4 regions of the Pseudomonas sp. E102 genome follow, and region 1 is predicted to be linked to each of the others. Evidence: predicted binding sites of a transcription regulator. Region 1 holds the regulator's gene; each other region holds the start of a gene.
What was found. Region 1 encodes FliA, which starts transcription of late flagellar genes. Its sites were predicted from a motif close to CTAAAGTTTNNNNNNNNNNNGCCGNTAA; they were not measured.

Region 1 (7,819 bases):
TCAATGTGTCGGTGACCCATGTGGATCCGGGCCAGTCCCTGGCCCAGGCGCTGGAACCGCTGATGCGCAAGCGCGTCGTACTGATCGACACCGCCGGCCTGCAAGCCAGCGATCCGGCCCTGCGCATGCAGCTGGAAAGCCTGGCCGGGCGTGGCATCAAGTCAAAAAATTATCTCGTGTTGGCAACCACCAGCCAGAAACAGGTTCTAACCGCCGCATACCACAGTTACAAACGCTGCGGGCTGGCCGGCTGCATCCTGACTAAGCTGGACGAAACGGCAAGCCTGGGCGAGGTGTTGAGCCTGGCGATCGGTCATGAACTACCGGTGGCCTACCTGACCGACGGGCCGCGGATCCCGGATGATTTGCATCTGCCGCGCCGTCATCAACTGGTCAGTCGTGCCGTGAGTGTGCAAATGCAGGAAGAACCCAGCGAAGAAGCCATGGCTGACATGTTCGCTGATATCTACCACAGCCCGACCAAGCAGGTTGGCTGAGGTATTCATGAATATTTTTTGTACCTACATCGATGGTCTGCCATGCATTGTTCCGTATGTGAACGCGCAGCCAGTAATGTGGCCTCCGTCTAAGTAAGACAAGGTAAAGAACGAACATGGGCAGCATGCATCCCGTACAGGTGATCGCGGTGACCGGCGGCAAAGGTGGCGTCGGGAAGACTAACGTGTCAGTGAACTTGTCCCTGGCTCTGGCAGAGCTTGGCCGACGGGTCATGCTGCTGGACGCCGACCTGGGCCTGGCGAACGTCGACGTGCTGCTGGGGCTCACACCCAAGCGCACGCTGGCGGACGTGATCGAAGGGCGCTGTGAATTGCGCGACGTGCTGTTGCAAGGCCCCGGCGGGATTCGCATCGTGCCGGCCGCCTCCGGCACCCAGAGCATGGTTCACCTGACCCCGGCGCAGCACGCCGGCCTGATCCAGGCCTTCAGCGACATCGGTGACAACCTCGATGTGCTGGTGATCGACACGGCAGCCGGTATCGGTGACTCGGTGGTCAGTTTCGTGCGCGCCGCCCAGGAAGTGTTGCTGGTGGTCTGCGACGAACCGACGTCGATCACCGACGCCTACGCGCTGATCAAACTGCTTAACCGCGACTATGGCATGAACCGCTTTCGCGTCCTGGCCAACATGGCCCAAAGCCCACAGGAAGGACGCAACCTGTTCGCCAAGTTGACCAAGGTCACGGATCGCTTCCTGGACGTCGCCCTGCAATACGTCGGCGCAGTGCCTTACGACGAAAGCGTACGCAAGGCTGTCCAGAAGCAACGTGCCGTTTATGAAGCTTTTCCTCGTTCCAAATGCGCCCTGGCGTTCAAGGCGATCGCCCAGAAGGTCGACACCTGGCCGCTGCCGGCCAACCCACGTGGGCATCTGGAATTTTTCGTCGAGCGTCTCGTGCAACAAACAGCAGGGCCCGTGTTATGACAGCCAGCGGTTACAACCATCTCTACAAAAAATCGGCACGGGACGCCCAGTACGAATTGATCGAGCGTTACGCGCCACTGGTCAAGCGCATCGCCTACCACTTGCTGGCGCGTTTGCCGGCCAGTGTCCAGGTCGAGGACTTGATCCAGGCGGGCATGATCGGCCTGCTCGAAGTGTCGAACAAATACGACGCGAGCAAGGGCGCCAGTTTCGAGACATACGCCGGTATCCGTATCCGCGGGGCGATGCTCGATGAGGTCCGCAAGGGCGACTGGGCGCCGCGTTCGGTGCATCGCAACACCCGCATGGTCAGCGACGCGATTCGTGCGATTGAAGCGAAAACCGGGCGAGACGCTAAAGATCACGAGGTTGCGGCCGAACTCCAGTTGAGTCTCGATGATTATTACGGGATTTTGAACGATACCTTGGGCAGTCGCCTGTTCAGTTTCGACGACCTGTTGCAGGACGGCGAACACGAAGGGCTGCACGAGGACGGCGCGAGTGCTCACATGGAGCCGTCGCGCGACCTGGAAGATGAACGTTTCCAGAGCGCCCTGGCGGATGCGATTGCCAATTTGCCGGAGCGTGAGCGACTGGTCTTGGCGCTGTACTACGACGAAGAGCTGAACCTCAAGGAAATCGGTGAAGTCCTGGGGGTAAGCGAATCGCGGGTCAGCCAGTTACATAGCCAGTGCGCGGCCCGCTTGCGGGGGCGTTTGGGGGAGTGGCGAGCGCGCTGACGAGCAGTGTGGGGACGCTGCGAGCGGGGCTGGCATGGCGTATGCCGGGCCAGTCTCCATCCGTTGTGCTCCATACCGTTGTCGAGTGTTGTGCCGGATTGATTGAAATGGCGCGTCTAGGTGCTGGGCGCGTTTAAGACTGCTTGGAGGTCGAATTGGACAAGAACATGAAAATCCTCATCGTTGATGACTTCTCAACGATGCGGCGGATCATAAAAAACCTGTTGCGTGACCTCGGGTTCACCAACACGGTCGAGGCCGACGATGGCACAACCGCCATTCCGGTCCTCAACAGCGGGAGCATCGACTTTCTGGTGACTGACTGGAACATGCCTGGCATGACCGGTATCGACTTGCTGCGCCACGTGCGCGCCGACGAAAAACTCAAGCACCTCCCGGTGCTGATGGTCACTGCCGAAGCCAAGCGCGAGCAGATCATCGAAGCGGCCCAGGCCGGTGTGAACGGCTATGTGGTCAAACCCTTCACGGCCCAGGCGTTGAAAGAGAAGATCGAAAAAATCTTCGAACGCATCGGTTAACGGCGCCACGGGGGAGCTATGGACAACGAATCTTCAATGGGCGATTTCGAATCGACCCTGAAAAAACATGCCCGCGAACTGGTAGACAGCCTTGAAAAGGGCCGCTTCGGCGATGCGGTTCAAATGATTCATGAGCTCAACCAGACCCGTGATCGCGGTCTGTACCAGGAAGTCGGCAAGCTCACCCGTGAACTGCACAGCGCGATCGTCAATTTCCAGATCGATCCGAACATGCCGCAGGCCGAGGAAGTCTCGCAGATCACCGACGCCACCGAGCGCCTGGGTTATGTGGTCAAGCTGACCGAAGCCGCAGCGAACCGCACCATGGACCTGGTGGAAAGCGCAACGCCCCTGGTCAACGGCCTGAGCGAGGAAGCCCAGGCGTTGAGCACCGATTGGGGACGGTTCATGCGTCGCGAAGTCGGCGCCGAGGAGTTCCGGGAGCTGGCCCGTCGGGTTGACGGTTTCCTGGCGCGCAGCAGCGCCGAGAATCGCGCCGTGGCCAGCAACCTCAACGACATTCTGCTGGCCCAGGACTATCAAGACCTGACCGGCCAGGTGATCAAGCGTGTGACCCAGCTGGTCACCGAAGTGGAAAGCAACCTGCTCAAACTGGTGCTGATGGCTAGCCAGGTCGACCGCTTTGCAGGTATCGAACACGACCGTGAAGCGATGCTTGCCGAAAAAGATCCACAAAAACATCTCTCTCAGGGTGAAGGTCCGCAGATTCATGCCGATAAAAGAGAAGACGTTGTGTCCGGTCAGGACGATGTGGACGATTTGCTGTCCAGCCTTGGATTCTAAGTTTTAGCCCTATTTTAGGAGCAGCCATTAATGAGCTTCGGCGCCGATGAAGAGATCCTTCAGGATTTCCTGGTTGAGGCCGGCGAGATTCTAGAGCAACTATCCGAACAGCTGGTCGAGCTGGAAAGCCGACCTGATGATGCGGATCTGCTCAATGCAATTTTTCGCGGTTTCCACACTGTAAAAGGAGGCGCCGGCTTCCTCCAGCTCAATGAGCTGGTGGAGTGCTGCCACATTGCCGAGAACGTGTTCGACATCCTGCGCAAGGGTGAGCGTCGCGTCGACTCGGAACTGATGGACGTGGTGCTCGAGGCCCTGGATGCGGTCAACAGCATGTTCAGCGAAGTGCGCGAGCGCTCGCCGATCACCCCGGCCACCCCCGAGCTTCTCGCCGCGCTGTCGCGCCTGGCCGAGCCGCAGTCGGCTGACGAAGCCATGCCCGTTGCCGAGCCTGTGGTCGAAGAACCGGTTGCGCAAGAATCGGGCGACATCACCGATCATGAATTCGAATCGCTGCTGGACTCGCTGAACGCCGTCAAGGCCGAAGCCGAGGCTCCGGCCGCGCCCGCTGCGCCAGCCGCCGATGCCGCTGCCAGCGATGAAATTACCGACGATGAGTTCGAATCGCTGCTCGACCAACTGCACGGCAAGGGCCAGTTCGCCCCCGATGCGGTCGTAGCGCCGGCGGCCCCGGCTGCGCCAAAGGCAGCGGGGGATGACTCCGACATTACCGACGACGAATTCGAAGCCTTGCTCGACCAGTTGCATGGCAAGGGCAACTTTGCCGTCGACGCGTTGGATTCGGCCATCGCTTCGGCGCCGACCCCGGCCAAACCAGTGGCAGCGGCAGCCGGAAGCGACTTGATCAGCGACCACGAATTCGAATCGCGGCTCGACGAGCTGCATGGCAAGGGCAAGTTCAGCGAAGTCGGCACGGCCGCCGCCGCGCCTGCCGCTGCCGCCACGGCTGCACCCGCCGCCAAGGCCGCGCCGAAGCCGGCCGCCAAGGCGCCGGAACCGAAAGCGGAAACCCCGAAGCCTGCCGCCGCAGCGGCGCCAGCCCCGGCTCGCGCGCCTTCTGCCGCGCCCGCCGAAAAACCGGCGAGCGAAGCCGAGACCACCGTTCGCGTCGACACCGCGCGGCTGGATGAGATCATGAACATGGTCGGCGAACTGGTGCTGGTGCGTAACCGGCTGGTGCGCCTGGGCCTCAACAGCCAGGACGAAGCCATGTCCAAGGCCGTGTCGAACCTCGACGTGGTCACGGCTGACCTGCAAACCGCGGTCATGAAGACCCGGATGCAGCCGATCAAGAAAGTTTTCGGGCGCTTCCCGCGCCTGGTTCGCGACCTGGCCCGCCAGCTCAAGAAAGAAATCAACCTGGAACTGGTGGGTGAAGAGACCGACCTCGACAAGAACCTTGTCGAGGCCCTGGCCGACCCGCTGGTCCACTTGGTGCGCAACGCGGTCGACCACGGCATCGAGTCGCCGGAAGAGCGCGAAGCGTCAGGCAAGGTCCGCAGCGGCAAGGTGATCCTGGCCGCCGAGCAGGAAGGCGACCATATCCTGCTGTCGATCTCCGACGACGGCAAGGGCATGGACCCGAACGTGCTCCGTTCCATTGCCGTGAAACGCGGTGTGATGGACAAGGACGCGGCCGATCGCCTGAGCGACACCGAGTGCTACAACCTGATCTTCGCCCCGGGCTTCTCGACCAAGACCGAGATTTCCGATGTGTCGGGTCGTGGCGTGGGCATGGACGTGGTGAAAACCAAGATTTCCCAGCTCAACGGTTCGATCAACATTTACTCGACCAAGGGCCAGGGCTCGAAGATCGTCATCAAGGTCCCGTTGACCTTGGCGATCATGCCGACCCTGATGGTGATGCTGGGCAACCAGGCGTTCGCCTTCCCGCTGGTCAACGTCAACGAGATTTTCCACCTCGACCTGTCGCGCACCAACGTCGTCGATGGCCAGGAAGTGGTCATCGTACGGGACAAGGCACTGCCGCTGTTCTACCTCAAGCGCTGGCTGGTCAGCTCTGCCGCTCATGTGGAGCAGGGCGAAGGCCATGTGGTGATCCTTTCGGTGGGCACCCAGCGGATCGGCTTCGTCGTCGACCAGTTGGTGGGCCAGGAAGAAGTGGTCATCAAGCCGTTGGGCAAGATGCTCCAGGGCACCCCGGGCATGTCCGGCGCCACCATCACCGGCGACGGCCGCATCGCGTTGATCCTCGATGTGCCTAGCATGCTCAAGCGCTACGCCGCTCGGCGTATTTGATTCTGGAGGGGCGCGGCCCGACGCCGCGCCTTGTCTAACGGAGTGTTTATGGTAGTTAAAGTCCTGGTGGTGGACGATTCGGGGTTTTTCCGCCGCCGCGTCTCGGAAATTCTTTCAGCGGACACGAGCATTCAGGTCGTCGGTACGGCGACCAATGGCAAAGAGGCGATCGATCAGGCCCTGGCGCTCAAGCCGGACGTGATCACCATGGACTACGAGATGCCGATGATGGACGGCATCACGGCAGTGCGGCATATCATGCAACGCTGTCCGACCCCGGTTTTGATGTTCTCGTCCCTGACCCATGAAGGCGCCCGAGTCACCCTCGATGCGCTGGATGCCGGGGCGGTGGACTTCCTGCCAAAGAACTTTGAAGACATCTCGCGCAACCCGGACAAGGTCCGCCAGTTGCTATGTGAGAAGGTCCACAGTATTTCCCGCAGTAACCGCCGCGTCAGTGCCTACAGCGCACCGGCGTCAGTGCCGGCTGCTGCGCCAGCACCAACGCCTGCGCCTTCTGCGTCGAGCAGCTTCAGTTCGGCGCCGGTTCGCAGTGCTCCTGCGCCGGCGCCCGCTCGCCCGGCGCCGGCCAGCCCGTCGTCGCCAGCGCCCAAGCGCAAGGCCTACAAACTGGTCGCCATCGGCACGTCCACGGGCGGCCCGGTTGCGCTGCAACGGGTCTTGACCCAGCTGCCAGCGAACTTCCCGGCCCCGATCGTGTTGATCCAGCACATGCCCGCCGCGTTCACCAAGGCGTTCGCCGAACGTTTGGACAAACTGTGCCGCATCAGCGTCAAGGAAGCCGAGGATGGCGACATCCTCCGTCCAGGCCTGGCGCTGCTGGCACCGGGTGGCAAGCAGATGATGATCGACGGCCGTGGCGCGGTGAAAATCCTGCCGGGCGATGAGCGCTTGAACTACAAGCCTTGCGTAGACATCACCTTCGGTTCCGCGGCGAAATCCTACGGCGACAAAGTTCTGGCGGTGGTGCTCACCGGCATGGGTGCCGATGGCCGCGAGGGTGCGCGCCTGCTCAAGCAGGGCGGCAGTGCGATCTGGGCCCAGGACGAGGCCAGTTGCGTGATCTACGGCATGCCCATGGCGATCGTCAAGGCCGACCTGGCTGACGCGGTCTACAGCCTGGACGACATGGGTAAACATCTGATCGAGGCGTGCCTGTAATGGATGTGCTCAGTCTGATCGGCATCATCATGGCGTTCGTCGCCATCATTGGTGGCAATTACCTGGAAGGCGGTCATCTCGGTGCGCTGGCCAACGGCCCGGCCGCGTTGATCGTGATCGGTGGCACTGTAGGCGCTGCGCTGTTGCAGTCGCCGATGAGCGCCTTCAAGCGCGCCATGCAGGTCCTGGTGTGGATTCTGTTTCCACCTCGGGTCGACCTGGCCGGCGGCATCGACCGCGTGGTCAACTGGAGCCTGACCGCCCGCAAGGAAGGCCTGCTTGGGCTGGAAGGGGTGGCCGATGCCGAACCCGACAGCTACTCGCGCAAGGGCCTTCAATTGCTGGTGGACGGCGCCGAACCCGAAGCGATTCGCAGCATCCTGGAGGTGGATTTCTACACCCAGGAAAGCCGCGACATCGAAGCGGCCAAGGTGTTCGAGAGCATGGGAGGCTACGCGCCGACCATCGGTATCATCGGTGCTGTCATGGGTTTGATCCATGTGATGGGCAACCTGGCCGATCCGTCGCAACTGGGCAGCGGCATTGCCGTGGCATTCGTTGCCACCATCTACGGCGTGGCGAGCGCCAACCTGGTGCTGCTGCCGATCGCGGCCAAGCTCAAATCCATTGCGTTGCGCCAGTCGCGCTACCGCGAAATGCTGCTGGAAGGGATCCTGTCGATTGCCGAAGGCGAGAACCCGCGTTCCATCGAGTTGAAGCTCCAGGGCTTCATGGACTGATGGGGGAAATGGCAGATGGCGCGTCGCAGACATCGTGAAGAACACGTCAACCATGAACGCTGGCTGGTTTCCTATGCCGACTTCATCACG
Region 2 (7,819 bases), 2.1 Mb from region 1:
AACAAGATTCTGGAAAAGGTCGGCGAAGAATCGGTCGAGACCATCATCGCCGCCAAGGACGCCGCCGTCAGCGGAGACTGCAGCGACGTGATCTACGAGACCGCCGACCTTTGGTTTCACAGCCTGGTGATGCTGGCCCAGCTGGGGCAGCATCCCCAGGCCGTACTGGATGAACTGGACCGTCGCTTCGGTCTGTCCGGGCACGTCGAGAAAGCCTCGCGCCCATCCGCCTGATCAATTCTTGAGAGGAATAACCACATGGGTATTTTTGATTGGAAACACTGGGTCGTCATTCTGGTGGTCGTGGTGCTGGTGTTCGGCACCAAGAAATTGAAGAACCTCGGCACCGATGTCGGTGAGTCGATCAAGGGTTTTCGCAAGGCCATGAACGATGACGAGAAACCGGCCGACACCACGACCAACCAGGCTCAACCCGTGCCACCGGCCCAACCGGTCCACCCGCAGGCCACACAGCCTGTGAATGCACCGAACACCATCGACGTGCAGGCCCAGAAAGTCGAAGAGCCAACCCGCAAAGACTCGTGAGCACTGACTAATGTTTGGGATCAGCTTCACTGAACTGCTGCTCGTCGGCCTCGTTGCCCTGCTGGTGCTGGGTCCCGAGCGCCTGCCGGGCGCTGCGCGTACCGCCGGCCTGTGGATCGGCCGCCTGAAGCGCAGCTTCAATGCGATCAAACAGGAAGTTGAACGTGAAATCGGTGCCGACGACATCCGTCGGCAACTGCACAACGAACACATCCTGTCGCTGGAACAGGAAGCGCGAAAAATCTTCACGCCGACTCAGCAGGAGCCGACGCCGGTCCAGCCTGTGGCCGAGCCGACGACCGCACCCCAGGCACCGGCTGTCGAAGCCTCGCCAGCGGTGGCTGAACCGGTTAAACCGGTCGATCCGGCGCCTGCGACGACACCGACTCCCAACGATCCCACTTTGCCGCCGCGAGCCCCATGAGCGATATCCCTGAAAACGACCAGCCAATGCCGCTGGTATCGCACCTCACCGAGTTGCGCACCCGCCTGCTGCGTTGCGTCGCGGCGGTTTTCGTTATCTTCGCCGGGCTGTTTGCCTTCACCCAGCAGATCTACACCTTCGTCTCCACGCCGCTGCGCGAGTACCTGCCGGTGGGTGCGACGATGATCGCCACCGACGTGTCGTCGCCGTTCCTGACGCCGCTGAAGTTGACGATGATGGTCTCGCTGTTCCTGGCGATCCCGGTGATCCTGCATCAGATCTGGGGCTTCATCGCACCGGGCCTGTACAAGCACGAAAAACGCATCGCCGTGCCGCTGCTGGTGTCGAGCATCCTGCTGTTCTACACGGGCATGGCCTTCGCCTACTTCTTCGTGTTCCCGCTGATCTTCAAATTCTTCGCCGCCGCCACCCCGGCGGGCGTGGAAATGATGACCGACATCACCAGCTACCTGGATTTCGTCATGACGCTGTTCTTCGCCTTCGGCGTGGCGTTCGAGATCCCCGTGGCGGTGGTGCTGCTGGTGTGGATCGGCGTGGTCGATGTCGCCTACCTGAAGAAGATCCGCCCGTACGTGATCATCGGCTGCTTTGTGGTCGGCATGATCCTCACACCACCGGACATCTTCTCCCAGACCTTGCTGGCGGTACCGATGTGGCTGCTGTTTGAAATCGGCATCCTGTTCGGCGGCCTGGTGCGCAAGCGCCGGGAAGAGCCTGAGGACCAGCACGTCGATGATCACAACGACCAGCCGCCAGCGACCCAAGCGTGAACCTGCTGCTGCTCGAAGAGGCCGATTTCATCGGGCCTGACCGCGTCGTCCTGAGCGACCGTCGGTTGACCCATATGCAGGAAGTCCATCGCTGTATTGTCGGCGACAGCCTGCGGGTCGGCCGCATCGACGGCTTGATGGGCTCCGCCCAGGTGCTGCGCCTGGACCCTCGCGAGGCCGAACTGCAAGTGACCCTCGACCAGCCACCGCCGGCCAAATTGCCGCTGACGCTGGTACTGGCATTGCCGCGGCCGAAGATGCTCAGGCGAGTGTTCCAGACCGTGGCGACCATGGGCGTGCCGCGTGTGGTACTGGTCAACAGTTACCGCGTGGAGAAAAGCTTCTGGCAGACGCCATTCCTGGAGCCCGAAGCCATTCGCGAGCAATTGATCCTGGGCCTCGAGCAGGCCCGGGACAGCGTGCTGCCTGAGATCGTCATCGAAAAGCGCTTCAAGCCCTTCGTCGAGGATCGCCTGCCGGCCATCGTCGATGGCACCCTCGGGTTGGTCGGCCACCCCGGCAATCATCCGCCTTGCCCCCGGGCACTGACGGAACCGGTGACCCTGGCAATCGGCCCGGAAGGTGGCTGGATCCCTTACGAGATCGACCTGCTGGGCAAGGCCGGCCTGCAGCCGGTGCAGCTGGGCGACCGGATCCTGCGGGTCGAGACCGCCGTCACTGCCCTGCTGGCGCGGTTGTTCTGACCCTGCAACACGCTGACAGACACCTCGCCACGAAATCTCGGCAAACGCCTACAGAACCCACCAAAGCCGCCGATACAGTCCCCATAAAACCAATATAAACGCTCCAAGGGAGTATCAGCATGTTCCGGTGGCTTGCCCAGGGTCTGGGAAATGTAAGCGTCAATCGCAAACTCGGCGCGGGCTTCGGCCTCGTGCTGTTCCTCACCTTGATGATTGCATTCACCGGTTGGTCCGGCCTGGGCAATGTCATCAGCCGGGGCGACAAGCTGGGGTTCATTGCCAGTCTCAATGACTTGAGCAAGGACCTGAACCTGGCCAGCACCGACTACAACAACACCCGAGGCGAGAAAGGGCCGCAACAGGTCAACGACCTGCTCGGCAAACTCGAAGCCGGGCTGAAGACTGCTCGCGAGTTGATTGAACGGCCGGCGGACGTTGCGCTGGTCGACCAGCAATTGGCCGCCGTCGCCGAATACAGAAGTGCTTTCGAGCTGATGACCAGCGCCACCGTCAGCCGCGAAGATGCCCGCAGCAAACTGGGCGCCAGCGCCGACAACACCGTGGCCCGCGTCGCCGAGGTAGAAAAATCGCTGCTGCAAGGCGGCGATATTGCCCAGTTCAACAACATAGTGACCCTGAGCAAGGCGATCCAACAGGCGCGCTATCAGGTTCGCGGCTACACCTACAGCGGCAAAAGCGAGGCCCAGCAACCGGCCATCGACGCAATCACCGATGTCCTGAAACTGCTGGCACGCTTGCCAGCCCAGTTGCCCGAGGAGCACGCCGACAAACTTCAGCAGGCCAGCGACTCGATGAATGTCTATCGAGCGGCGGTCAGCCAGTTTCGTGATTCCCAGCTCGACAACGGCGCTGCGCTGCAGCGCATGATCGAGCAAGGCCAGGTATTGATCGATTCCAGCCAGAAACTCACCGTGTCCCAGACCGCCGTGCGCGACCACGACACCGCTCAAGCCAAGACCGTCCTGATCGCAGCCGCCGCCCTGGCCCTGTTGTTTGGCGTGGTCGCTGCCCTGGTCATTACCCGCCAGATTGTCGGCCCGCTGGATGAGACGCTGAAGGTGGCGGAACGCGTCGCCGCAGGCGACCTCACCCACAACCTCACGTCTGACCGCCGCGACGAACTCGGCCAACTGCAACGGGCCATGCAACGCATGACCGTGGGCTTGCGGCAGCTGATCGGTGGCATCGGTGAAGGCGTCACCCAGATTGCCAGCGCCGCTGACCAACTCTCCGCCGTGACCGAGCAGACAAGCGCCGGGGTCAACAGTCAAAAAGTGGAAACCGATCAGGTTGCCACGGCCATGCATGAGATGACCGCCACGGTGCAGGAAGTGGCCCGCAACGCCGAGGAAGCTTCCGAAGCCGCCGTCGCAGCCGACCAACAGGCCCGTGAAGGCGACAAGGTGGTTGGCGAAGCCATCGCTCAGATCGAGCGCCTGGCTAAAGAGGTGGGCAACTCCACCGCTGCCATGGGCGATCTGAAGCGTGAAAGCGACAAGATCGGCAGCGTCCTGGACGTGATCAAGTCCGTGGCCCAGCAAACCAACCTGCTGGCCCTCAACGCAGCCATCGAGGCAGCCCGTGCTGGTGAAGCCGGGCGAGGCTTCGCCGTGGTGGCTGACGAGGTTCGCAGCCTGGCCCAACGCACCCAGAAATCCACCGAAGAAATCGAAGAGCTGATCGTCGGTTTGCAAAACGGTACCGAACAGGTCGCGACCATCATGGACAACAGCCGCAGCCTGACCGACAGCAGCGTCGAACTGACCCGCCGCGCCGGGGGCTCACTGGCGAACATCACGCGCACGGTGTCGGCGATCCAGTCGATGAACCAACAGATCGCCGCGGCTGCCGAACAGCAAAGCGCCGTCGCTGAGGAGATCAACCGCAGCGTGCTGAATGTGCGTGATGTGTCGGAGCAGACAGCGTCGTCCAGCGAGGAAACCGCAGCTTCGAGCGCTGAACTGGCGCGGCTGGGGGTTCACTTGCAAACGTTGGTGGGGCGGTTCAGGGTTTAACTTGGACTAGAGGGCTTGCTCGCGAAAGAAGAAATCGAATGTGCCGGCCTCATCGCGAGCAAGCTCGCTCCCACATTTGATCCTCAACGCCGCAGCTCTCACCTACACCGCAAACCCACTGTGGGAGCGAGCCTGAACTGGCCTAATGATTTTGGACACTTCAATCGGGCGCTATGATAGCGCCCAAATCTGAGGTGTTTGGATATGCGTAAATCTTATTCGAGTGAGTTCAAGCTCAAGGCTGCCAGCATGGTGCTGGATGAAGGCCAGCCGGTTACCGAGGTCTGTGCCAGCCTAGATATCGGCCCCACTGCTCTGCGCCGCTGGGTCGATCAAGTGCAAAAAGAACGCCTGGGTTCGACCCCGGTAGGGGCCAAGGCGATTACCGCTGATCAGCGAGAAATCCAGAGGCTCAAAGCCCTACTCAGGGAGAAAGACCTGGACATTGAAATCCTAAAAAAGGCCAGTGCTCTCCTGCTTTTGGACGCCAAAGATCATTCACGCTGATCGATGAGCTGGACGAGCAATACGGCGTTAAAAGGTGTTGCCGGGCGTTTGGGATCAACCGCAGTAGTTTCTACGCCTGGCGCCAGCGCCAAGGCAGAGCAAATCCTGAACGGGACAAGCTCAAAGCCGCGCTGGTCAGGCACCACAGGGCGTCCAGAGAGTCGGCCGGCGCACGTACTTTGTCCAAGGAGCTAAAAGCCAAAGGGCATCGTATCGGACGTTATATGGCTCGCAGTTTGATGCGCGAAGCTGGCATCGCTAGTCGTCAGCGCAGGCGCCATAAGTACAAGTCGCCGGGCGTTGAGGCATTGGTGGCGCCGCACGTGCTCAAGCGAAAATTTGATGTAACGGCGGTTAACCAGGTGTGGTGTGGCGACGTGACTTACATCAAGGTCGGCAAGCGGTGGATGTACTTCGCCGCCGTTCTGGATCTGTACGCTCGGAGGATCGTGGGTTGGTCGTTCTCGATGATTTCTGATGCCAACCTGACCTGCGAAGCGCTACGCATGGCGGTTGAGCTACGCGGCCACCCCCAGGATGTGTTGTTTCATTCAGACCAAGGTTGTCAGTACACCAGTCATAAATTCCGAAACGAGCTTGTGAAACACGGGTTTAGGCAAAGTATGAGCCGTAAAGGCGAGTGCTGGGACAACGCCCCCATGGAGCGTTTCTTTGGTAGTTTGAAATCAGAGTGGGTTCCTGAAACGGGCTACAAACTGGAACATGAGGCCCGGGCAGACGTGCAGCGCTATGTCTCGCGCTACAACATCAGCAGGCCTCACAGCTACAACGACTACCGGTCGCCGGTCGCGAAGGAAAGGTTGGCGGCGTGAACCTTAATCGGTGTCCAAGATTACTTGACCAGTTCAGCCTGCTCGCGATAGCGGTGTCACGGCCAGTGAAGATGTCGAACGTGCCGGCCCCATCGCGAGCAGGCTCGCTCCCACATTTGATCTTCAGCGCCGCAGCTCTCACGTACACCGCAAATCCACTGTGGGAGCGAGCCTGCTCGCGATAGCGGTGTCACGGCCAGTGGAGATGTTGAATATGCCGGCCTCATCGCGAGCAGGCTCGCTCCCACATTTGATCTTCAGCGCCGCAGCTCTCACGTACACCGCAAATCCATTGTGGGAGCGAGCCTGCTCGCGATAGCGGTGTCACGGCCAGTGGAGATGTCGAACGTGCCGGCCTCATCGCGAGCAGGCTCGCTCCCACATTTGATCTTCAACGCCGCAGCTCTCACGTACACCGCAAACCCATTGTGGGAGCGAGCCTGCTCGCGATAGCGGTGTCACGGCCAGTGAAGATGTCGAACGTGCCGGCCCCATCGCGAGCGGGCTCGCTCCCACATTTGATCTTCAGCGCCGCAGCTCTCACGTACACCGCAAATCCATTGTGGGAGCGAGCCTGCTCGCGATGGCGGGGTCACGGCCAGTGGAGATGTTGAATATGCCGGCCTTATCGCGAGCAGGCTCGCTCCCACATTTGATCTTCAATGCCGCAGCAGTCATGTACACAGCAAGGCAATTGTGGGGGCGGGCTGCTGGAAAAACTGAGTTTGCGCCCAACAAAAAGCCCCGCTTCCTTTCAGAAGCGGGGCTTTTTGTTTATCAGGCCAACTGAGGCTGTACGCTAACCGGCTGAAGCGGCAGCAACGGTGCATGCGGATCGGCCTTGACCGACTCACGCCATGCCGCCAGCCACTCGGGATGCGCCTCGTTCCAGACCTGCTCATGCAGGCGGGACAAGGCCACCGGGTCGCTCAGCAGCGCCAGTCGCTCGGCATTGCTGAGACCGGCCGGGCCAGCCTTCAGTGCGTGACGGACGCGTTCGACCCGTAGCCATTCAATCGGTTCGGCCTGGCCGTGACGGGAAGTCGCCAATGCACACGCCAAGGCATTCTGTTGCGGATCGACCACCGCCCGGATGAAGCCGTCGTTCAGCGCGTGCCAACGGTTTTCGTGGGTGTACTGGTCAGTCGACAGCAGCTCCTGAGGCGGTGCGTATTCCTCGGGGATCAGGAACAGGCTTTCATCACGGGACTTCAAGCCCAGGCCCACGCGACTGGAAATCACCGAGACCGGGATCGACAGCATCAGCGAGCCGACGATCGGCACGAGCCACCACAGGAAGCTTGGGTTCAGCCAGATCACCAGCAGTGCCCAGAAGAAGCCCAGTAAGGTCTGCGGGCCGTGGCGCTTGATGGCTTCGCTCCATGGCGTGGAGTCGTCGTCGCGCTTGGGCGAGTTCCAGGTCGCGGCCCAGCCCAGGAAAGCGGCAAGGACGAAGCGGGTATGAAAGATCATGCGCACCGGCGCCAGCAACATGGAGAACAGCATCTCCAGCAGCATCGACATCGTGACCTTGAACTTGCCACCGAACTCTTTCGCGCCTTTTGCCCAGATCAGCACGATACTCAAGAGCTTGGGCAGGAACAGCAGCACGATGGTGGTCGAGAACAGGGCGATGGCCTTCTCCGGGTGCCATTGCGGCCAGAGCGGATATAGCTGGCGCGGCTCCAGGAAGTATTGCGGCTCCATCAGCGTGTTCACGGCCAATAGCGCGGTGGACAGCACCAGGAAGAAGAACCACAGCGGCGCCGACAGGTAGGACATCACGCCCGTCAGGAATACCGCGCGGTGCACCGGGTGCATGCCCTTGACCAGGAACAGCCGGAAGTTCATCAGGTTGCCGTGGCACCAGCGACGGTCACGCTTGAGTTCGTCCAGCAGGTTCGGCGGCAACTCCTCGTAGCTGCCTGGCAAGTCATAGGCAATCCACACGCCCCAACCGGCGCGGCGCATCAGCGCC
Region 3 (7,819 bases), 2.6 Mb from region 1:
ACCTGGGAGGCATCGATCATCTGTTGCAGCATCAGACGCTCAGGGCTCCACCAGTAGCCGGTGTAGATGAGGCTGGCGTACTTGGGCATCAACTCATCCTTCAAGTGAGCCACTTCGCGATCCAGGGTGATCGATTCGATCGCCCGGTGGGCGCGCAGCATGATGGTGCCGCCTGGGGTTTCGTAGCAACCACGGGACTTCATACCGACATAGCGGTTCTCGACGATGTCGAGGCGACCGATGCCGTGTTCGCCACCGATGCGGTTCAGGGTCGCCAGCACAGTGGCCGGGCTCATTTCCACGCCATCGAGCGCAACGATGTCGCCATTGCGATAGGTCAGTTCCAGGTATTGCGGGGTATCGGGAGCCTTCTCGGGGGAGACGGTCCAACGCCACATGTCTTCTTCGTGCTCGGTCCAGGTGTCTTCCAGCACGCCGCCTTCATAGGAGATGTGCAACAGGTTGGCATCCATCGAGTACGGAGATTTTTTCTTGCCATGACGCTCGATCGGGATCGCGTGCTTCTCGGCGTAGTCCATCAGCTTTTCACGGGACAGCAAGTCCCACTCGCGCCATGGAGCAATGACCTTCACGCCCGGCTTGAGGGCATAGGCACCCAGCTCGAAACGTACCTGGTCGTTGCCCTTGCCGGTCGCCCCATGGGAAATGGCATCGGCACCGGTTTCGTTGGCGATTTCGATCAAGCGCTTGGCAATCAGCGGACGGGCGATGGACGTGCCCAGCAGGTATTCGCCTTCGTAAACAGTGTTGGCGCGGAACATCGGGAAGACGAAGTCGCGGACGAATTCTTCGCGCAGGTCATCGATATAGATCTCTTTGACGCCCATGGCCTGGGCCTTGGCGCGTGCAGGCTCGACTTCCTCGCCCTGTCCCAGGTCAGCGGTGAAGGTCACCACTTCGCAGTTATATGTGTCCTGCAGCCACTTGAGGATCACCGAAGTGTCCAGGCCGCCGGAATACGCCAGAACGACCTTGTTTACGTCCGCCATGCCATCACTCCACGGGTTGTACGGAAAGCCGGCAAGTCTAACGTCCACCGCGGATAATTTACAGAGGCGCGACAGCTTATGACGACGAAGCGACAGATTATGTCAGCTGCGCGACGATCAAGGCGCGATCAGGAAGTGCGCGCAGTAGCCGCAGCGGGCGTAGCCGCCTTGGCCGGGGCCACTGGCGTCGCCGGCTTGCCCGGCGCGGCAGCGGGCGCCACGGCAGGCACCGCAGGCGTTGTCGCAGGGGTTGGCGGCTGTGGGGCCGAGGCCGGTGCGGCGCCCCGCTCCAGTTTTACCAGCACACGACGGTTCTTGGCCCGATTGGCGGCGTTGGTATTGGGCACCAGCGGATAACGCTCGCCATGGAAGCGAACGGTAAACTGAGACTCCTGGAAGCCGTTGGCCTTGAAGAAGTCCTGGACGGCCAGGGCCCGGCGGCGCGACAGCTCGCGGTTGGTCAGGCGGTTGCCACTGTTGTCGGAGTGGCCGTCGAGTTCGACATGATTGACGCTCGGGTCAGCCTTGATGAAGTCGAGCATGACCTGCAACTGAGCCTTGGCCTGGGCGTCGAGCTCGATGCCTTCGCCGGGAAAACCGATCTGGGTTTGCTTGATCTGTTCGAAGTTCTTCGGCAACAGCTTCGCGACACAGCCCTGGTAATCGCTGAACGCCTTGTTGAAGCGCACGGGCAACAACCGGACTTCCGACACCCGCCCATCGTCGGTGTTACGCCGCACCACGGGGCTGCGACCTTCCATCAGCCCGCTGATCAAGCGGCCCGCCTGCACCTGGGAGCTGTTGAACAGCACATCGCCGCTACCGATCCTGACCGAGCCCAGGTTGATATCGCCTCGTCCTGGCTGCCAGGGCGCCGCCGCCGCCAGCAACGTCGCGGAGCCGCCACCGAGCATCGGGTTATAGGCCTTGAGCCGGAACGTGGCCTGCTCGCCCGCCTTGCGCACGAATTCGCCGCTGCCAAAATCGGTGATCGGCTGACTCAGCCGACACTCGAACTTATCGCCTTCGACCGTCCACTCAATGCTCTCCAGACGGGTCTGGAAAGTGAGCGCCATCGCAGGAAGGCTGGCAAACACACTGAGCAAGGCTAGATAACGCTGGCGCACGGGAGGCTCCACTGGCTTTTATACGGAAATCGAAAAACGCTGGGCATGCCGCTTGGCCTAGACACTGCACGCAATCGTGGCACACCTGAAGGGGCTATCGGTAACTTGCGGCAAAACTTGATAGCGGGTGCCCGGATCGGTCTTTTCCGGTAGCATTCGCCAGAGATTTACCCGCCTGGAAGCCCCCCATGTCCGACCGCCTGACCCTGCTGCGTCCCGACGACTGGCATATTCATCTTCGCGATGGTGCTGTGTTGACCCATACCGTCGCCGATGTCGCGCGCACTTTTGGCCGCGCCATCATCATGCCTAACCTGGTTCCGCCCGTGCGTAACGCTGCCGAGGCCGATGGCTATCGCCAGCGCATCCTGGCTGCACGCCCGGCTGGCAGCCGCTTCGAACCGCTGATGGTGCTTTACCTCACCGACCGCACCCAGCCCGAAGAAATACGCGAGGCCAAGGCCAGTGGTTTCGTCCACGCGGCCAAGTTGTACCCCGCTGGCGCCACCACCAACTCGGATTCCGGTGTCACCAGCATCGACAAGATCTTCCCTGCGCTGGAGGTCATGGCCGAAGTCGGCATGCCATTGTTGATCCATGGCGAGGTCACCCGGGGCGACGTCGATGTGTTCGACCGCGAGAAGATCTTCATCGACGAACACATGCGTCGCGTCGTCGAACGCTTCCCGACGCTGAAGGTGGTGTTCGAGCACATCACCACCGGCGATGCCGTGCAATTCGTCAACGAGGCCTCGGCCAACGTCGGCGCGACCATTACCGCACACCACCTGCTGTACAACCGCAACCACATGCTGGTGGGCGGGATCCGGCCGCATTTCTACTGCCTGCCGATCCTCAAGCGCAACACCCATCAGGAAGCCTTGCTGGACGCCGCCACCAGCGGCAGCGCCAAGTTCTTCCTGGGCACCGACTCGGCGCCCCACGCCCGTCACGCCAAGGAAGCCGCCTGCGGTTGCGCCGGCTGTTACACCGCCTACGCCGCCATCGAGATGTATGCCGAGGCATTCGAGCAGCGCAACGCCCTGGACAAGCTCGAAGGTTTCGCCAGCCTGCATGGCCCACGCTTCTATGGCCTGCCGGTGAACACCGATCGTATTACCCTGGTTCGCGATGAGTGGACCGCCCCTGCCAGCCTGCCGTTTGGCGAGCAGACTGTCATCCCGCTGCGCGCCGGTGAAAAACTGCGCTGGCGCCTGCTGGAGGAAAACGCGTGAGTGAAGATCATTTCGATGACGAACTGGACGGCAACGGCGGCTCAGGCGGCCCGCGCCATCCAATGGCGGCTCGCTTCCGGGGTTATCTGCCGGTCGTGGTCGATGTAGAAACCGGCGGTTTCAACTCGGCCACCGATGCGCTGCTGGAAATCGCCGCGACGACCATCGGCATGGACGAGAAAGGCTTCGTCTTCCCCGACCACACCTATTTCTTCCGGGTCGAACCGTTCGAAGGCGCCAACATCGAAGCGGCTGCCCTGGAGTTCACCGGGATCAAGCTCGATCATCCGCTGCGCATGGCCGTCAGCGAAGAGACCGCGCTGACCGACATCTTCCGTGGTGTGCGCAAGGCGCTGAAGGCCAACGGTTGCAAGCGAGCGATCCTGGTTGGCCACAACAGCAGCTTCGACCTGGGCTTCCTCAATGCCGCCGTGGCGCGCCTGGACATGAAGCGCAACCCTTTCCATCCATTCTCCAGCTTCGACACGGCCACCCTTGCAGGCCTGGCGTATGGCCAGACCGTGTTGGCCAAGGCGTGCCAGGCAGCCGACATCGATTTCGATGGCCGTGAAGCCCATTCGGCCCGCTACGACACCGAGAAAACCGCCGAGCTTTTTTGCGGCATCGTCAACCGGTGGAAGGAAATGGGTGGCTGGCAGGATTTCGACGACTGACATCAGCCTGGCTCTTTGTGGCGAGGGATCTGTGCTGCGCCAAGAAACGTCCATAAAAAAACCGGCCCATCGAGGGCCGGTTTTTTTATGCATGGGTGCGCTTACAGCTTGTCGCTGTGCTCGCCCAGGTAGGCAGCTACACCTTCAGGCGATGCGGTCATGCCCTTGTCGCCTTTTTTCCAGTTGGCCGGGCAGACTTCGCCATGCTCTTCGTGGAACTGCAGGGCGTCAACCAGACGGATCAGCTCTTCCATGTTACGTCCCAGCGGCAGGTCGTTGATGATCTGCGAACGGACCACGCCTTTGTCGTCGATCAGGAACGCGCCACGGAAGGCCACGCCGCCTTCGGACTCAACGTCGTAGGCCTTGGCGATTTCGTGCTTCATGTCGGCAGCCATGGTGTATTTCACCGGGCCAATGCCACCGGCATTGATGGCGGTGTTGCGCCAGGCGTTGTGGGTGAAGTGCGAGTCGATCGAAACGGCGACCACTTCAACGTTGCGCGCCTTGAAGTCGTCCATGCGGTGATCCAGTGCGATCAGCTCGGACGGGCAAACGAAAGTGAAGTCCAGCGGGTAGAAGAACACCAGGCCGTATTTGCCTTTGATGGCCGAGGACAGGGTGAAGCTGTCGACGATTTCGCCATTGCCGAGGACGGCGGGAACGGTGAAGTCAGGGGCTTGTTTGCCTACGAGTACGCTCATTGGATATCTCCTGGTGTAGTAACGTGAAAACAAGGTCCGCGCCAGCCTGCCACCCTCAGGCGACAGCCCTGTGACACGAACCCGCTTTGCAAGGACCGACCATCATACACCGCACGTTTGGCCTGTCCTCAACGGTTTTTTGGCGGCCCAGGAAATCCGATGCCCGCTTGATGGCAGGCGCTCGACACCGTTCGTCAACCAGCGCAGGAAACCACTTTGACAATCATTCTCGTTAACATTAAGATCCGTCTCAATTGAGTCACAACCAGCGACGGTTCTCACTTATGTATGTATGCCTCTGCACTGGCGTCACCGACGGACAAATCCGCGAAGCGATCTATGAGGGTTGCTGCAGCTACCGGGAAGTCCGCCAGGCCACCGGCGTAGCCAGCCAATGCGGCAAATGCGCCTGCCTCGCCAAGGAAGTGGTGCGTGAAACCCTCGCCAAAGTTCAGACCGCGCAAGCCTCGATCCCTTATCCGGCAGAATTTACGGCCGCATAAATCCAGATATTCAAAGAACCGGACTCAATGTCCGGTTTTTTTATGCCCGAAAATCAAATGCTTAGCTTCCAGACGCGGAACACAAACATTCTTATTCCGATTAATTTTCATTTATTATTCAATAACTTAGGTTTGACACTCGTAATAGCTCGGCTCAAACTCCGCCTTAATACACAGTTATCAGGGCAGGCCCTCATCATGAAAGGCGACATTACAGTCATCCAGCATCTCAACAAGATCCTTGCCAATGAGCTGGTCGCGATCAATCAGTACTTCTTGCATGCACGCATGTACGAGGATTGGGGCCTGAACAAGCTGGGCAAGCACGAGTACCACGAATCCATCGATGAAATGAAACATGCGGACAAGCTGATCAAGCGAATCCTGTTTCTCGAAGGCCTGCCGAACGTCCAGGACCTGGGCAAGCTGCACATCGGCGAACATACTCGTGAAATGCTCGAGTGCGACCTGCGCATCGAGCGCACCGGCCACGCCGACCTGAAAGCCGCCATTGCCCATTGCGAAAGCGTTGGCGACTTCGGTAGCCGCGAACTGCTGGAAGACATTCTCGAATCCGAGGAAGAGCACATCGACTGGCTCGAAACCCAGCTGGGCCTGATCGACAAGATCGGTCTGGAAAATTACCTGCAATCGCAGATGGGCGAAGAATAAGCGCCCTCGAAAGCAAGCCACTAAAAAGCCCCGCCCTCTTTCGAGGTGCGGGGCTTTTTATTGCCTGGATGGCCAGGCTCCTACAGTACTGCGGTCGATCAGGCTTCGGACTTGTTAGCCGCCGCTGCTTCCACAGCTGCCTTGATCGTAGACTGCAACGAACCGTCGGCGGCCATCTCAGTCATGATGTCACTGCCGCCGATCAGCTCACCGCCAACCCACAACTGTGGGAAGGTTGGCCAGTTGGCGTACTTGGGCAGGTTGGCGCGGATTTCCGGGTTCTGCAGGATGTCCACGTAGGCGAACTTCTCGCCACACGCCATCACCGCCTGAGCAGCCTTGGCCGAGAAGCCGCACTGTGGGGCGTTCGGCGAGCCTTTCATGTAGAGCAGGATGGTGTTGTTGGCAATCTGTTCTTTGATCGTTTCGATGATATCCACGGAGCACCTCGGCTTGAACTTTTGCGACTACAGATGTCGACACGGTGGCGCATTGTAACGGAAAGCCGAGCACCTTGCTCGGTCCGCCCCGGGGACAATTTTACGCAGCCGCCACCTTCACCGGAACACCGTTCAGCGCCGCGTTGCCGGATAACTCATCGAGCTGGCGCTCATCGGTCAGGTCGTTGGCGCTGGACCCAGGCTGTCCGCTGGCGATGGTCATCTGCACGCCAGGACGAGCATGCCCCCAACCGTGAGGAAGGCTGACCACGCCTTTCATCATGTCCGGGCTGCTCTGGAGCTCCACTTCAATCACGCCGACCCGGGAGCTGACCTTCACGCGCTGCCCATCGACAAGCCCCCGGCTGGCAAGGTCTTGCGGATGCATCAGCAATTGATGACGCGGCTTGCCTTTCACCAGCCGGTGGAAATTATGCATCCATGAGTTATTGCTGCGCACATGGCGCCGGCCAATCATCAGCAACTCGTCCGCTGCCGGCGCTCGCAACGCGGCAAAGCGCGCCAGGTCGGCGAGGATGACGGCGGGCGCAGCCTGCACGCGGCCATTTTCGGTTTTCAACCGGGCCGTCAGATTGGGCTTGAGCGCTCCGAGATCGATACCGTGGGGATGATCGAACAGCGTTGCCAAGGACAACCTGTAGGGCGAAGCATCGCCATACATCCCGGCTCGCAGGCCGAAATCGATCATCTGCGCCGGCGGCATCGTCGGCTTGAGCTCCTTGCCGGTCCGGGCGGCAAAAGCCTTGGCCAGGCCGACAAAAATCTCCCAATCGTGCAGCGCTCCCTCGGGCTTGGGCAGGATGGCCCGGTTGAAGCGGCTGACGTTACGCACGGCGAACAGGTTGAACGTGGTGTCGTAATGATCATTTTCCAGGGCCGAGGTCGACGGCAGGATCAAGTCGGCGTAGCGCGTGGTTTCGTTGATGTACAAGTCGATGCTGACCATGAACTCAAGCCCATCCAGCGCTTGCTCGAGCTGCCGTCCGTTAGGCGTGGACAGCACGGGGTTGCCGGCCACGGTGACCAGCGCACGGATCTGCCCTTCGCCCCCGGTGAGCATTTCTTCGGCGAGGGTCGATACAGGCAACTCGCCCGCATATTCGGGACGCCCGGATACACGGCTTTGCCAGCGATTGAAGTGCCCGCCCGAAGTGGTCGCCACCAAATCCACCGCTGGCTCGGTGCACAGTGCCCCGCCTACTCGATCAAGATTGCCGGTCACCAGGTTGATCACCTGGATCAGCCAGTGGCACAGCGTGCCGAAAGCCTGGGTCGAAACACCCATCCTGCCATAGCACACGGCCGACGGCGCGGCAGCGAAATCACGGGCCAATTGGCGGATCTGCGGGGCAGGCACCCCACAAAGCGGGCTCATGGCCTCTGCGGTGAAAGGTGCAACGGCCTGGCGCACCTCTTCGAGGCCGTCCACCGGC
Region 4 (7,819 bases), 1.9 Mb from region 1:
GCGATGGCATCAGCCCAGACAACCCACACCCGTGGCGAGGGAGCTTGCTCCCGCTCGGCTGCGCAGCAGGCGTAAAGCCAGCCAACACGGTCCGCCTGCAGGCTTGCAGGGGCCTGCTGCGCAGGCCAGCGGGAGCAAGCTCCCTCGCCACGGGGGATCGGGTCCGTCAGATCTTGAAGCTGTCCACCAGTTGCTTCAATCGATTGGCCTGCTGCGACAAGGCATCGCAATCCTTCAGGGTTTCGTTGAGGTTGGCGACGCTTTGCTGGTTCAACGTATTGATGTGCGTGACGTCCATGTTGAGGGTCTCCACCACGGCTGTCTGTTGCTCGGTCGCGGCGGCCACGGATTGGTTCATGCCGTCGATTTCGCCGATGCGCTGGGTCACGCTGACCAAGCGCAAGCCGGCCTGGTTCGCCACTTCCACGCTCTCCTCGCTGGAAGCCTGGCTCGCGTTCATCGTGGTCACCGCTTCACGGGAGCCGACTTGCAGCGAGGTGATCATCTTGTGAATCTCTTCAGCCGACTCCTGGGTGCGGTGCGCCAGGTTGCGCACTTCATCGGCCACTACCGCAAAACCACGTCCGGCCTCCCCGGCACGGGCCGCTTCGATGGCGGCGTTCAAGGCCAGCAAGTTGGTTTGCTGGGAGATGCCCTTGATCACGTCCAGGATGTGCCCGATGTTATCGGTGCTGGCGTTCAGGGTTTCGATCTGGGTGCACGACAGGCTGATTTTCTGTGACAGCTCGGTCATCGCCTGGATGGTTTTTTCCACCACCTGACGACCATCGTCCGCTTGCTCGCTGGCGCCACTGGCGTGTTGCGAGGCATCGGCGGCGTTACGGGCGATTTCCTGGGTCGCGGCGCCCAACTGATTGATCGCGGCGGCCACGCTATTGGTGCGCGCGCTCTGCTCATCCGATCCAACCAGGGAGGCGTTGGAAGATGTCATCACCCGTTGCGACAGGTCATGCACCTGACGCGTGGCGGAAGACACTTCGGCGATCGACGCGTGGATACGTTCCACGAACTGGTTGAACGACCCTCCCAATACCGCGAATTCGTCCTTGCCCTGCACCACGAGGCGCCGGGTCAGGTCGCCTTCACCCTGGGCGATGTCCTGCATGGCGCGGCCCATGGTGGTGAGCGGGCGCATCAACACCTGGATCAGCAGACTCAGCAGCAACGCAATCGCAGCCACTGCAATGAACATCGCAATCAACGCAGACGTACGGAAATGGCTCAGCGGTGCGTAGGCCTTGGCCTTGTCGATCGACAGGCCGATGTACCACTCGGCGCCCGGCAAACCTGCCACCGGGGTGAACGAAAGGATGCGGTCCTCCCCGTTCAGCTCGACTTCCTGGATGCCCTTGCCGATGCGCACAGGGGTGCCGGGGTAGATGTCCTTGAGGTTTTTCATTACCTGGTCTTTGTCCGGGCTGACGATGACCTGGCCGTCGCCGCTGACCAAAAACGCATGACCGATCCCGCCAAAGTCCACGGAGTTGATGATTTTCACGAGGGTTTCCAGGCTCAGGTCACCGCCCACCACGCCCAACAATTCACCGTTGTGCTTGACCGGCAGGGCAATGGTCACCACCAGGCCGCCCACTGCCGCCGCGTAGGGTGGGGTCAGCATGGTTTTATCGGCGGCCACGGCCTGTTTGTACCAAGGGCGCTGACGCGGGTCGTAGCCGTCGGGCATCTTCGCGTCAGGTCGTTGAGTGAACACGCCGGTGTTCTGGCCCACGTAGGTGAACTGGAAGTTCGAGGTCAACGCCGGCTGGTCCACGAGCCCAGGCAAATCGGCGCTCGCCCCTTGGTGTGCGATGTTCTGAGCCAGGTTTTCCAACACCAGCACCCGCCCGCTCATCCAGTTCTGGATGCTGCTGGCCGTCAGGTCACCGGATTGCTCGATGGAGGATTCCAGGCTGCGACCGATGGTATTGCGTTGCAGGTAATCGTTGTAGAGCGTGAACAGGGCAAAAGCCAACACCACCACACCAGAGGCGGCCAAGAGGATTTTGTGGCTGAACTTAAGATTCATGGAGGGACTTCTTATACAGGGGATGGGGGTGCATTCCGATTGGCAGTTCCATGTAGCCGCAAGAGCTGGAGATTGGATCCGCTCCATTTTGGTGCACGCATACCCTTCTGTCGGCCAACCCGTGGAAAAGATTAGGCCCTTGTTCAATTGTCCGACGAGATGATTGCCAACATCACACAGCCTGCGTCGAACGGTGGTTGCAAATTTGATGAACGCTTATGACAATGCGACCTATTATCATTTGTGATATCAGGCTATTGCGCTCATGTCCTCCCCCCAGTTAGCAGTACAGGCGCTTTATTGCAGCCATCACGGCTGGCTTCATACATGGCTGCGCCACCGACTGGGCAACGCCGCCGATGCGGCTGACCTGGCCCAGGACACCTTCGTGCGCCTGCTGCAACGCACCGAACGCCTGGAACTCACGGCACCGCGCGCCTTCCTGCGCACCATCGCGCAGGGCTTGGTGATCGATCACTGGCGCCGGGAAGAAATCGAACGCGCCTACCTCGAAACCATCGCGCATCTGCCGCAGGCCCAGATCCCAAGTGCCGAAGCCCAAGCCCTGATCCTCGAACTGCTGGAGGGCATTTCCCGCATGCTCGACGGCCTCAAGCCGAAAGTACGCAGGGCGTTCCTGCTTGCACAGTGTGACGGCATGACCCACAAGCAGATCGCCGAGCAAATGGGCATCTCGCTTCGGTCGGTGGAGCGGTACGTCGCCGATGCGCTGTATCACTGCTACGTGCTGCGCTATGAAGATTGAGCCGATCGACCCGCCATCGCGCGGTCGAGGTCCTTCGCAACTGGTGGTCAAGCAAGCGATCCATTGGCTGCTGCGCCTGCGCAACCATGCCGCCAATCCGATCCTTCGCCAACAGTGCGACGCCTGGCGCATCGCCCATCACGATCACGAATTGGCTTGGCAACGGGTGCAATCGCTGCACAGCGAACTCACCTCCAACCTGCGCGCCGTGCCCAGTGCTCATATTGCCCTCGACACCCTGGAGGCCAGCGCCCAGCGCCTCGGTCGACGCCAGGCCCTGAAATTGTTGTCCGGCGTCGCCGTGGTGGGCGCCGCCGCATGGCTGGGCAAGGACCTAGGCTGGCAGCCGTGGCGTGCCGACTTCGCCACTGCCACGGGCGAACGACGCGGTTTCCAATTGCCGGACGGTACACGACTTGAACTCAACACCCGCAGCGCCGCCGACCTCGACTACACCGCCAGCCAGCGTCTGATCACGTTGACCCGCGGCGAAATCATGGTCACCTGTGGCCGAGACCCAGGACGCCCGCTGCTGGTGAAAAGCCGCGAGGGTCTGTTCGAAGGACTGGAAGGGCGCTTCGTCGTGCGCCAGGACAGCGGCTGCACGCGTCTGAGCGTCACCAGCGGCCAGGTCGCCATTCGCTCACATCGCAACAGCGAGGGCGCGCCGATCCACGTGGTGGCAGGGCAAAGCTACCTCGTCAGTTCATCGACAGCGACCCTGGCGCCGCCCCTGGACATGGACGCCGGCGCCTGGGCGGACGGCTTGATCGTGACGCGCAACATGCGCCTGGAAGACTTCCTCAACGAGGTCGGCCGCTACCGCCGGGGCTGTCTGAGATGCGCCGCCTCGGCCGCGGACCTGCGCTTGTCCGGAGTCTTCCGCCTGGATGACATCGACAAAATGCTGGCCGTGCTCCCCCGCACGCTGCCCGTGCAGCTGCATTATCGAACCCGCTGGTGGGTCACGGTGGAACGTGCGGCCTGATTTTTTTTGGCGGGTTTTGCGAGGGCGTCCGGCTAGGACAGTAAGCAACGCTTATCTGCCTTCAGCGACTCCAACGGAAACCCAAAATGACTGAGCGCGTAACCCTCAAGACCTCCTTCGGCTGTTCCTCGCAAACCAGCCCTTTGCGCCAAGCCGTCCACGCCGCACTGCTGAGCACCGCGCTGGGCGTCAGCGCCGTGCCGATGCTCGCTGTCGCCGCGCAGGACGGCGTCACGGCCAGCCGTCAGAGCTACAACATCGCGGCAGGCCCGTTGAACGAGGTGCTGAATCAGTTCGCGCGCCAGGCCGGGATTACCCTGGCGAGCACCCCCGAGCAAACCGCTGGCCGCCAGTCGCCAGGGCTCAAAGGTGACTACTCGGCGGACCAGGCCTTGGACCAGTTGCTCAGCGGTTCGGGGCTGATTGCGGTCGGCCAGGAAGGCAGCGGCTACGTATTGCAGGCCCAGGCCGGGGACAGTGTACTGGCGCTGCCGACCACTGATGTCAAGGGCTTCGCCCTGGGTAACGCCTTGGGCAGCATGGCGGGCTACAACGCCACCCACAGCCAAGTCGCGACCAAGACCAGTACCGCCCTGCGAGAGACTTCACAAAGCGTATCGGTGGTGACGCGCGAGCAAATGGACGACCAGGGCGCGCAGACCGTATCCCAGGCGATGCGCTACACCCCCGGCGTGCTGACCAACCCCTACGGTGCGACCCATCGCTACGATTACGTGGCCATGCGCGGCTTCAACGACGGCTCGGTGGATAACATCTACCTCGACGGCCTCAAGTCCATGGGCGACAGCGGCACCTACAGTTCCATGCAGGTCGACCCGTACTTTCTCGAGCGCGTCGACATCCTCAAGGGCCCGTCGTCGGTGCTGTATGGCCGCAGTTCTCCGGGCGGCCTGGTGGCGCTTACCAGCAAAAAGCCGCTTTATGAGGCCTACCATCAGGTCCAGGCCACTGTCGGCACCCAGGGCCAGCGAGGCGTGGGTTTCGACTTCAGCGGGCCGGTGGACGATGAAAAACGCATCGCCTATCGCCTGATCGGCCTGGCGGACACCTCCGATACCCAGTTCGATCACAACAAAGAAAAGCGCTTCACCCTGGCGCCCACCGTCAGCATCGACTTCACCGAGGACACCTCGCTGACCCTGCAAGCCTACCTGCAGCACGAACCCGACGGCGGCTACCATGGCGGCGTACCGGCCGACGGCGCACTGCACCCGCGCAACGGTCGGCGGATCTCGGAAAATTTCTTCGAAGGCGAGCCCGGCGTCGACGTTTACGAACGTGATCAGCAGTCGTTCGGTTATCAATTCGAACACCGTTTCAACGATGTCTTCACCGCCCGGCAAAACTTCCGCTACCTGGACTCCGACGTCACCAACAATCAGGTCTATGCCTTCGGCTGGACCAGCCCCACCAGCAACGAGTTGAACCGTTACTACACCGGCGCCGATGAAAAGCTGCATTCGTTCATCGTCGACAACATGCTGCAGGCCGAATTTTTCACCGGCGCGACCAAGCACACCGTGCTGATGGGCGCGGACTACCAGCGGCGCAAGACCGTGGTCGACTGGACCAGCGGCAGCCTCGCCCCGATCAACGCCTTCGACCCGGTCTACGGAAACTCGGCGATCACCAACGTCAGCGCGACCAGCTACGTGCGACGCCTGGAGCAAACCGGTGTCTATCTGCAAGACCTGATCGAAATGGACAAGTGGCGCTTCTCCCTGGGCCTGCGCCAGGACTGGGTCGAAACTTCGGATGAAAACCGCATCGCCGAAGCTGGTCGCCCTGAAGGCACCGAGATCAATGACAAGCGCACCAAGCTCACCGGCCGCGTCGGAGCGCTGTACCTGTTCGACAACGGCCTGGCCCCGTACATCAGCTACTCGGAGTCGTTCAACCCCAACTCCTACGCCGACAGCGCTGGCAATCCACTGGCGCCCACCGACGGCAAGCAGTGGGAACTGGGCTTGAAGTACCAACCGCCAGGCACCGATGATCTGTACACCGCCTCGCTGTTCCGCATCGATCAGGAAAACCTCGCGACCAAGCTGCCCCAGGAAAATTTCTATCGCGCCGTCGGCGCCGTTCGTTCCCAAGGGCTGGAACTGGAAGCGCACGTACAGTTGACCGAGCAGTTCAAAGTGCTGGGCAGCTACACCTTCACCGACATCGAATATTCGAAGTCGATGGTCAGCACTCTGAGCACCCCGACCAACATCATCGAAAACAAAGGCAACTCACCGACCCAGGCCCCGCGCCACATGGCCTCGGTGTGGGCGGACTACAAGTTCGACAGCGGCACGCTCGATGGCTTGCGACTGGGCGGCGGCGTGCGTTATGTCGGCTACAGTTGGGTCGATGCGGAGAACACCATGAAGGTGCCGTCCTACACGTTGTTCGATGCGTCGGTGGGGTACGACCTGGGCAAGGTCGGCTTGAAGGGCGTGGACGTGCGCCTGAACGCGAACAACCTGACCAACGAAACCTACGTCGCCTCGTGCGCCAGCCTGAACTTCTGCTACATGGGCGAAGAGCGCAACGTGGCGGCTACTGTGAGTTATCAGTTCTGACCATCCTCCCGGCCAGACGCATTTGTCTGGCCTGAAAGATGCCCCTGTGGCGAGGGGATAAATCCCCTCGCCACAACAGTTATCTCTTTGCTCTTAGGCCTGAACGGCCTTCGCCTCTTCCCTCACAACGCCTTCCTCACCCGCAAACCGATTCGCCCGCCCGAACGTGCCGAAATCGTTGAACCGCACGCCCATCTCCCGCATCACTTCATGAGCCACCGGCACCGTCATCTGCCGGATGTAGAACGGCTCCTTCACCACGAAATGATGAATGCCATGGCTGCTGCCGAAGTTGAAGCAGAACGCCTGCAACGGCCACAGCCACCAGGGGTTCAACACTTGGGTCTGCTGGATGACATTGCCCGGCTCGATGTCGCCGTAGTAATGCATGTTCGAACTGATGAAGTGCAGGCAAAAGGTGCGCAGCACATTCGGGCCGATGATCACCACGGCGGCGATGTCGATGATGTGCATCGTCGCCAGGGTATTGGCCGACCAGTCGATGGAAGCGCCCAGTAGTCCGGCCACAGCGTTGGCCCCATGAAAACCAAGGAACACGTACCAGGCGCCCCAATGCAGCAGTGCCAGTGGGAAGTACACCTTCAGCGTACGCTTGAGGATGCTGCGCTTGTGCGCCCAGGTCTTGGCTCGCAGGAGGCGGATTAACGCCGACATCACGTTGTCACCCACCATCAGCAAACGCGCCAATCCCCACGGCTCACCGTTGGTAATCGCCCGCTCTTCCAGGTCCGCTTCGCTGCCGGATACTTTGTGGTGGTTGAGGTGCAGATGACGGCGGATCCATGGGTTGATGGTGCTGGGCCGCGCCAGCCACACCAGACCCATCATCACGTTATGGGGAACGCGTTGCTTGCGGAAGTACATGCTGTGGATCAGGTCATGTTCCAACTCGTGGGTCAGCGAGGCGAAAAACGCGTTGAGCAGCAGGCAGGCCCAACCGGCCAGGTGACCGTTGATGTAGAGCAGCGCCGAGCCGATCATCCCGGCCAGGGCGAACGCCAGGATGCCTGCGCCCAGCGCGTCCTGGTGCTGCAGGATCGGGTAGCGCCGACGCAATTCCTCACCTCGGCCCAGGACAACCTGGCGAATGTGGGCGGCTCGCTGTCGTGCATTCAATCGCTCGGGGCTTGCGCAAGTGCCGTGCATGGCTTACATCCTCTGTTAACGATGTGCTCATCCTGCCGGGCGTTGTCCCATCGGGTGGTAGCCGTAAACGCCAACCTGTTGACCGCAAGCGCCAATTGTCATGACCGAACCCACTTCCCTCGCCAGCTGGACCCGCGCCCTGCGCAAACAGCTCGATGCACTGGGCCTGGACAGCCAAGCCCTGTGCGTGAAGGCGGGCCTGGACCCCGTGTTGATGGACGACCCGAACGCCCGCTACCCGCTCTCGGCCACCACGCGCC

Region 2: the regulator FliA is predicted to act here: its motif matches at 2,514-2,541, upstream of DOCECA_RS20455 (methyl-accepting chemotaxis protein).
Region 3: the regulator FliA is predicted to act here: its motif matches at 2,232-2,259, upstream of DOCECA_RS16320 (flagellar protein MotY).
Region 4: the regulator FliA is predicted to act here: its motif matches at 2,155-2,182, upstream of DOCECA_RS21485 (methyl-accepting chemotaxis protein).

What each region holds. Positions count from the first base shown of each region.
Region 1 is NZ_CP084025.1:916,957-924,775, forward strand. It holds gene flhF (flagellar biosynthesis protein FlhF) at 1-497, shown strand, start outside; gene fleN (flagellar synthesis regulator FleN) at 614-1,444, shown strand; gene fliA (RNA polymerase sigma factor FliA) at 1,441-2,184, shown strand; gene DOCECA_RS04380 (chemotaxis response regulator CheY) at 2,352-2,723, shown strand; gene DOCECA_RS04385 (protein phosphatase CheZ) at 2,742-3,527, shown strand; gene DOCECA_RS04390 (chemotaxis protein CheA) at 3,558-5,807, shown strand; gene DOCECA_RS04395 (protein-glutamate methylesterase/protein-glutamine glutaminase) at 5,856-6,989, shown strand; gene DOCECA_RS04400 (flagellar motor protein) at 6,989-7,729, shown strand; gene motD (flagellar motor protein MotD) at 7,745-7,819, shown strand, end outside.
Region 2 is NZ_CP084025.1:4,520,441-4,528,259, forward strand. It holds gene DOCECA_RS20430 (phosphoribosyl-ATP diphosphatase) at 1-234, shown strand, start outside; gene DOCECA_RS20435 (twin-arginine translocase TatA/TatE family subunit) at 259-546, shown strand; gene tatB (Sec-independent protein translocase protein TatB) at 557-970, shown strand; gene tatC (twin-arginine translocase subunit TatC) at 967-1,761, shown strand; gene DOCECA_RS20450 (16S rRNA (uracil(1498)-N(3))-methyltransferase) at 1,758-2,465, shown strand; gene DOCECA_RS20455 (methyl-accepting chemotaxis protein) at 2,585-4,501, shown strand; gene DOCECA_RS20460 (transposase) at 4,706-5,008, shown strand; gene DOCECA_RS20465 (IS3 family transposase) at 5,017-5,841, shown strand; gene mdoH (glucans biosynthesis glucosyltransferase MdoH) at 6,619-7,819, opposite strand, start outside.
Region 3 is NZ_CP084025.1:3,556,076-3,563,894, forward strand. It holds gene DOCECA_RS16315 (argininosuccinate synthase) at 1-1,010, opposite strand, end outside; gene DOCECA_RS16320 (flagellar protein MotY) at 1,139-2,137, opposite strand; gene pyrC (dihydroorotase) at 2,326-3,372, shown strand; gene rnt (ribonuclease T) at 3,369-4,046, shown strand; gene DOCECA_RS16335 (peroxiredoxin) at 4,148-4,750, opposite strand; gene DOCECA_RS16340 (bacterioferritin-associated ferredoxin) at 5,035-5,253, shown strand; gene bfr (bacterioferritin) at 5,452-5,925, shown strand; gene grxD (Grx4 family monothiol glutaredoxin) at 6,024-6,365, opposite strand; gene DOCECA_RS16355 (molybdopterin oxidoreductase family protein) at 6,466-7,819, opposite strand, start outside.
Region 4 is NZ_CP084025.1:4,764,227-4,772,045, forward strand. It holds gene DOCECA_RS21485 (methyl-accepting chemotaxis protein) at 167-2,047, opposite strand; gene DOCECA_RS21490 (sigma-70 family RNA polymerase sigma factor) at 2,313-2,813, shown strand; gene DOCECA_RS21495 (FecR domain-containing protein) at 2,803-3,801, shown strand; gene DOCECA_RS21500 (TonB-dependent siderophore receptor) at 3,888-6,392, shown strand; gene DOCECA_RS21505 (fatty acid desaturase) at 6,486-7,559, opposite strand; gene DOCECA_RS21510 (AraC family transcriptional regulator) at 7,660-7,819, shown strand, end outside.